Regions from separate parts of the Bradyrhizobium sp. MI1.10 genome, predicted to be linked through region 2. Evidence: riboswitches for the same ligand, from Rfam matches in the RefSeq annotation. Region 2 holds a riboswitch; the other holds the start of a gene.
What was found. Region 2 has a riboswitch for cobalamin ahead of AC0L3K_RS07485 (TonB-dependent receptor). Riboswitches for the same ligand answer to the same signal wherever they lie in the genome.
Positions count from the first base shown of each region.

Region 1: another riboswitch for cobalamin. It lies ahead of metE (5-methyltetrahydropteroyltriglutamate--homocysteine S-methyltransferase); the one in region 2 lies ahead of AC0L3K_RS07485 (TonB-dependent receptor).

Region 1 covers NZ_JBVVPN010000019.1:43,449-46,859, reverse strand. Annotated here, with positions in the region: gene metE (5-methyltetrahydropteroyltriglutamate--homocysteine S-methyltransferase) at 1-2,275, opposite strand, end outside; cobalamin riboswitch at 2,375-2,574, opposite strand; gene AC0L3K_RS20680 (4Fe-4S binding protein) at 3,362-3,411, opposite strand, start outside.
Region 2 covers NZ_JBVVPN010000005.1:90,062-93,472, reverse strand. Annotated here, with positions in the region: gene cobT (nicotinate-nucleotide--dimethylbenzimidazole phosphoribosyltransferase) at 1-1,024, shown strand, start outside; gene AC0L3K_RS07490 (histidine phosphatase family protein) at 1,025-1,597, opposite strand; cobalamin riboswitch at 1,670-1,871, shown strand; gene AC0L3K_RS07485 (TonB-dependent receptor) at 1,989-3,411, shown strand, end outside.

The DNA.
Region 1 (3,411 bases), on a different contig from region 2:
TGACGAGCGCGGGACGCACCTCCTCCCATCTTCGAGTTTTCAGTCCGCAGTCGGGATTGATCCAGAGCTGCCGATCGGAAACCCGCTGCCGCGCCAACACAATCAGCTGCTTGATCTCGGCTGCTGCGGGAATGCGCGGTGAATGAATGTCATAGACGCCAGGCCCGATTTCATTAGGATATTTGTAGCTCTTGAAAGCGTCGAGCAATTCCATTTTGGAGCGCGACGCCTCGATTGAAATGACGTCGGCATCCATTGCTGCGATCGCGTCGATGATTTCGTTGAACTCGGAATAGCACATGTGCGTATGGATCTGAGTTCCGTCAGCGACAGCGGAGGAGCAAACACGGAAACTGTCCACTGCCCAATCGAGATAGTCCTTCCACTGCGATTTTCGCAGCGGCAGTCCCTCCCGCAACGCAGCCTCGTCGATCTGGATCATGGTCGCTCCAGCTGCCTCAAGGTCGATGACCTCGTCTCGGATCGCGAGAGCGATCTGTCGGCATGTCTCGCTCCGCGGGATGTCGTCACGGACAAACGACCAGTTCAGGATCGTCACCGGTCCGGTCAGCATAGCCTTGACGGGTTTTTTGGTCAGAGACTGCGCATGTCGCCACCATTTAACGGTCATGGGCTTCGGGCGGGAGACATCTCCAAACAGGATAGGAGGACGAACGCACCGCGAGCCATAAGACTGAACCCAGCCGTGCTTGGTGAATGCGAAACCCAACAGCTGCTCGCCAAAGTATTGAACCATGTCATTGCGCTCGAACTCACCGTGTACGAGCACGTCCAGGCCGATATCTTCCTGCCAATGCACGGTATGGGCTGTCTCCGCTTTCAGAAGCTGCTCGTACTGCGTGTCATTCATCGCTCCCCGCGCATGAGCTGCACGCGCATTGCGGACGTCCGCCGTCTGCGGGAAGGATCCGATGGTTGTGGTTGGAAACATCGGCAATGCGAAGGCGACGCGCTGGACGTTGGCGCGCTGGGTGAACGCACTGCGACGGCGACGCATGCTATCGTCGATCTCGGCCATTCGTCCGGCGACGTTCGCACTGTGGATCTTCGGCGATGTTTCGCGGGTGACGGATGCATCCTCTGAGAGCGTGAGTTCATCGGCCACGTCGGCAGCATAGCCAGCCAGCGCTTTGCCCAATATCGAAAGTTCCTTGATCTTCTGCACTGAGAACGCCAACCACGTCTTCAGATTGGGATCGAGATCGATCTCTAGCTCAATGTCGGTCGGAACATGAAGCAGCGAGCAGGAGGGGGCAATCTGAACACGGTCCCTGCCCAGTTTTTTGACTATAGGAGCAAGTTGGTCGAGTAGCGCCGGCAGATTAGAGCGCCACACGTTGCGACCATCAACGACACCGAGCGAGACCACGAGATCTCTACGGGCTCTGGCGACAATCGCGTCCAACTGGTCAGGTGCACGAACCAGGTCGACATGAAGCCCGGCAACGGGCAAGGCCAAGACTGTTTCAAGATTGTCGCCGACAGCCCCGAAGTATGTGGCCAGCATGATTTTAAGGGCCGGCACGGCCTTAGCGAAATGAGCATAGGCCCGGCGGACAGCCGCCCGAGATGCTTCGTCGACGTCCATCACTAGGCATGGCTCGTCGAGCTGAACCCATTCAGCGCCGCGCGAGGCTAGTTCGCGGAGAACATCGACATAGACGGGGAGGAGGCGATCAAGCAGCGACAGCGGATTGAATGCGGGATTCACGCTTTTGCCGAGCTTCAGGAAAGTGACTGGGCCCACTAGGACGGGCCGCGTCTGATAGCCGAGGCTTCTTGCCTCCTCATATTCCTCGATCGGCTTCCGAGAGGCATACGTAAAGATCTGATCCTGGTGAAATTCCGGCACCATGTAGTGGTAGTTCGTATCGAACCACTTCGTCATCTCCTGTGCGGCTACGCCGGGCCCATACTGAGCGTGACCACCGTCTTGAGCGCCACGCGCCATGGTGAAGTAGGTTTTGAGCGACACAGGACCTTCGTTCCAGCCGTAAACGTCGGGAATGGCGCCGACCATTAGGCTGGTATCGAGCACATGGTCGTAGAGCGAGAAGTCATTCGAAGGAATGACGGTCGCACCGCGGGATTTCTGCCGTGCCCAATTAGCGGCACGAAGTCCACTCCCCGCCTCGAGGAGCTCGGCTTCGCTGGATTTTCCCGCCCAGTAGCTCTCGAGCGCGAATTTGAGTTCGCGTCGTGGGCCGATGCGTGACGTCCCCAGTGTGGCAACGGGAAGCGAAAGGATTGACATAGCTTAGACCCCATGTTGGGGCAAAGGCCATGGCGGACGCAGACAGCGAACATCGCGTGAGCGACAACTGCTTGGCGCACACCGGGACGCCCCGCCCGTGGACGATATGTTGTCGAGGCAGGTCTCCTGGCTCACGGGTCGTCGCTGCTGTCCGGCCTTCCCGAAGCCGCATGGCTTCAGTGACTTCGTTGGACAGCGGCTCGCCGCTTACAGTTGCGGGGGCAGCGCCGGCATTGCACCGGCTTCCCTCTTAGCTCCGGATCAAACGAAATCCGGAGACCGCGACGGCTTGAATTATGCGCACGAGGATCGATGCGTCAACCTACCGATTCTCGCTGCGATATTGCCCAAGCGATTACGAGCGCACTAGGCGGGTACGACGGTCTTGCTTGCGGCCTGGTGAACACGCCCGGATCTGTGGAGGCTCCGCTTGTGAAATGCATTCGCTCCTTGCTCGCGTAACGGTTGAGCTCCACCACCGGAACGAACCCGGGCCGCTTTCGGTATCTGTGTGATCGCGAGGAGGCGACCTTTTCCGTCAGCAGCTTTTCGAACCTGCGCGTCAGGAAGGTGCGATCATCCTCGGCCGGCATCCGTTTGGTCACAGCCCACGAGGCTCCCTAGAAATTTCGAAAGCCGGATTGCTCCAGGACCGCACGGATGATCAGGTCGGCTCCTTGGTGTTCGGCGGGCCCGCGACCAGGCACGAGGTCGTCCGCCTCCGTGAGGTTGGCCAAGATGATCTTCTCGGTGCACTAGGTGTTCACGTGCTGAGCGACTTTTGCGCCGGCTTCGATGCGTCCGTGGCCGCTCGACGCCGGTCTGCCTCGCCTCGACTCGCGGCCAGCGACGATAGGCCTTAACGCGGCCACTGAGCATCGAGGGCCTTGTCCTTGTTCGTGACAATTTCGACGGTGTCCTCCGACAGAGCCCTTTGAGGGGTTCCTCGGAGTCGCTCAGCGTCTTAAGCTCATAACGATGTTAATCGACCTCGATGCGCCCCATGCGGTCGTGGTCTCCTCAAGGTCCCACATCTACAACTTCGTTCGCGAAATCGAGCGATGAGGCCTTTTGGTCGCGGGCTGCCTATCCTGTCTTGGACGGGACACAGGTGTCAGGGACCGGACAGACCACCG
Region 2 (3,411 bases):
CCCTGATATTTCGGCAGTCCATCGCGACGCGGCAGTGGCGCGACAGGCGCAACTGACGAAACCGACCGGCGCGCTCGGCCGGCTCGAGCAGCTCGCGATTGAGCTTGCGGGCCTGCAAGCAACCGAGCAACCGCGCGCGGCCCGGGTTCCGATCATCATCTTCGCCGGCGATCACGGCATCGTCGCGCAGGGCGTCTCGGCCTATCCGCAAGAAGTGACCATCGCGATGCTGGCGAATTTCGCCTCCGGCGGTGCCGCGATCTCGGTGCTGGCGCGTGAGCTGGGCTCCAGCCTGGAGGTCGTCGACGCCGGCACGCTGGCGCAGGAGGAGATGGCTGGAATCGTGACCGACAAGCCGCGCAGCGGCACGCGCGATTTCAGCGTCGAAGCTGCGCTCACCTCCACAGAGCTGGCATTCGCCTTCGAATCCGGCCGACGTGCGGTGACGCGCGCGCAGGCCGGGCAGCCCGATCTTCTGATCTTCGGCGAGATGGGCATCGGCAACACCACGACATCGGCGGCGATCGCGGCCGCCTTGCTCGGCGTGAGCGCGGAAGAGATCGCGGGCAGCGGCACCGGCATCGACGCGGCCGGCCGTGTGCACAAGGCGCGGGTGATCGACGCCGCGATCGCACGTCATGGCATTACGGGCGCGTCGCCCGAAAAGATCCTGTGCGCCGTCGGCGGCCTCGAGATTGCGGCCATCTGCGGTGCCATTATCGCGGCTGCACAGGGCCGCATCCCCGTGTTGATCGACGGCTTCATCGTATCGGTCGCGGCACTTGCGGCGGCGCGGCTCAATCCCTCGTGCCTGCCGTTCCTGCTGGCATCGCATCAGTCCGCCGAGCAGGGACATCGGCTGGTGCTTCGCGCGCTGAATGTGCAGCCGCTGATCAGCCTCGATCTCAGGCTCGGCGAAGGATCGGGGGCGGCCATCGCGCTGCCGCTGGTGCGGTCGGCCTGTGCGCTCCACAACGGGATGGCGACCTTTGCGCAGGCCAATGTGCCTGATCGTCCGGCCTGATCAAATCGTCCGCTGATTGACCGAGACGACGCGCCAGCCGGTCGCGAGCCGGTCGATCCGGGTCAGCGACAGCGGATCGATCACAAAGCGCAGGGCCGCTTGTGGCGTCAGATCCAGCGCGATGCACAGCGCCGCGCGGATCGTGCCGGAATGCACGACGAGCGTTGCGGCCCCGGTGCTGATCTTTGACAGACCCAGCCGGACGCGCGCGACCTGATCCTCAAAGCTTTCGCCGCCCGGCGGCCGTCCGCGCGCCGGATCGCTCCAGAACCGTGCATAGGCCTCGCCACCAGTCGCGGCGAGCTCGTCATGCCGACGACCGGTCCAGTCGCCAAAATTCTGCTCGCTGAATTCGTCCAGCTGCAGCGGCTCAAGCCCCAGCGCGCGGGCCGTTTCGACCGTGCGACGCGACGGGCTCGCATAGCTCGCGGCGTCCCGCGGCAAGCGCTGCCGCAGCGCCTCCAGCTGCGCGCGATCACCGAGATCGGCCGGGGCGTCGGCTGCATGGATCGTCCCGGCGACCCCATCGACGGGCGCGTGCCGTATCACCCAGAGGAAGGTCTCGCCCTCCATGCTTATCTCCAAGGAAGTTGGTCGTTGTGGCAATAACGCCGCAACTGGCACATTGACTCTGTCTCGATCGTAATCCTAGATGCTCGCGACGGTTTCCCCGAGAGGGGATGAAAAGGGAATGCGGTGCGGGGACGTTGTCCCCAATGCCGTGGCTGCCCCCGCAACTGTAAGCGGCGAATCTTGCGTCACGTGCCACTGGGTATCTCGGTCCCGGGAAGGCGACGCAAGGTACTGACCCGCGAGCCAGGAGACCTGCCGTCAGCCGTGGTCACACGCGAAGATGTCGGTCGGGGAGTACAGACATTCGGCTTCATCGGAAGGCTTATAAGCCGGAAGATGGGACCTTGGTTCGCTGTGACGTGCCACCGACGTCATACCGAGGTCCAAGACCGTGTCTCCTGTTCGCATTGTACGACCGCGTGCGTTCCTGCTCGCATCCGCCGCGCTCACATCCCTTGCCGCGCTTGATCCTCCCGGCGCACTGGCGCAGCAGGCCCGCGAACCTCTGCCGCCGGTCGAGGTGACGCCGGCCCAATCCCGCAAGCAGGCCAGGCCGGCCGGCCGAGAAGCGCAGGGCCCACGCCGCGCAGCTGCGCGCCGGCCGGCGGCTGCATCTGTAGCGCCCAAGCCCGTCGTGCCGACCGCGGCAGCACAGACGCCGCTCAACACCAATGCAGTCGCCGAAAGCGCCTCTCGCCTCGGCCTGACCGTGCGCGAAACGCCCGCGACCGTGGAGGTGATCTCGGCCGCAACCATGCGCGAGCAGGGCTACCGCACCGTGTCCGACGTCGCGCAGGGAGCGGTTGGCGTCACAGCCGGCGACAATCCGGCCGAGCCTTCGGCTTTCTCGATGCGCGGTTTCACCAACAGCCAAATCAACACGCTCTACAACGGCATCAAGATCGGTCCGCAGAACATGACCTCGCGGATCACCGACACGGCCAATCTGGAAGCTGTCGAATTCCTGAAGGGTCCGGCGTCACTGATGTCGGGCGAGGGCGCCGCCGGCGGCGCGATCAACTTCGTCACCAAGCAGCCGCACACCGGTCCGATCCGGAACGAGGCGGATTTCTCCTGGGATTCGCTGAACTCGTTCCGCGCGCATTACGGCTCGGGCGGCAGCACCAATGTGCAGGGGCTGGACTACCGTTTCGACGTCAGCCGTTCCTCGCTCAACGGCTTTGCCGACGACACCAACACGAAGACGCTCGATGTGTCGGGCCAGCTCAACTATCGCATCTCCGATAGCCTCAAGGTCTGGGGCGCGATCGAGTACCGCGAGGATCGCTCGAAAGCCTATTGGGGCGCGCCGCTGGTGCCGATTGCCTTCAGCGGCTCGCATGCGACGACGGGGATCGTGTCCGGCAATTACGTCTCGAACTACAACAAAACCAATCTCGGTGCGGTCACGATCGATGACCGCACCTTCAACACCAACTACAACGTCCTCGACAACAGGAACGTCGCGCAGGAGGTTTGGTTGCGCGGCGGTTTCGAGCTGAAGCTCGCGCCAGACCTGACGCTGAAGAGTCAGGCCTATGGCTACGGCGCGGAGCGCACGTGGTTCAACAATGAGGTCGAGGCGTTCAATTCCGGCACCAACATGGTGGATCGCGAGCGTTTCTACGTCGCGCACAGCCAACGCTTGGTCGGCAACGTCACCGACTTGATCTGGGATGCGAATATCGCCGGCTTTGACAACCGTTTGGTCACGACGCTGTCCTCAAGCTACCTTGATTTCGTGAGGCCGGGCGCCGCAAATTTCCCTGGCGATTCCGTTCCGCTGGTCGATCCGCCTCGCGGCTACTACGGCC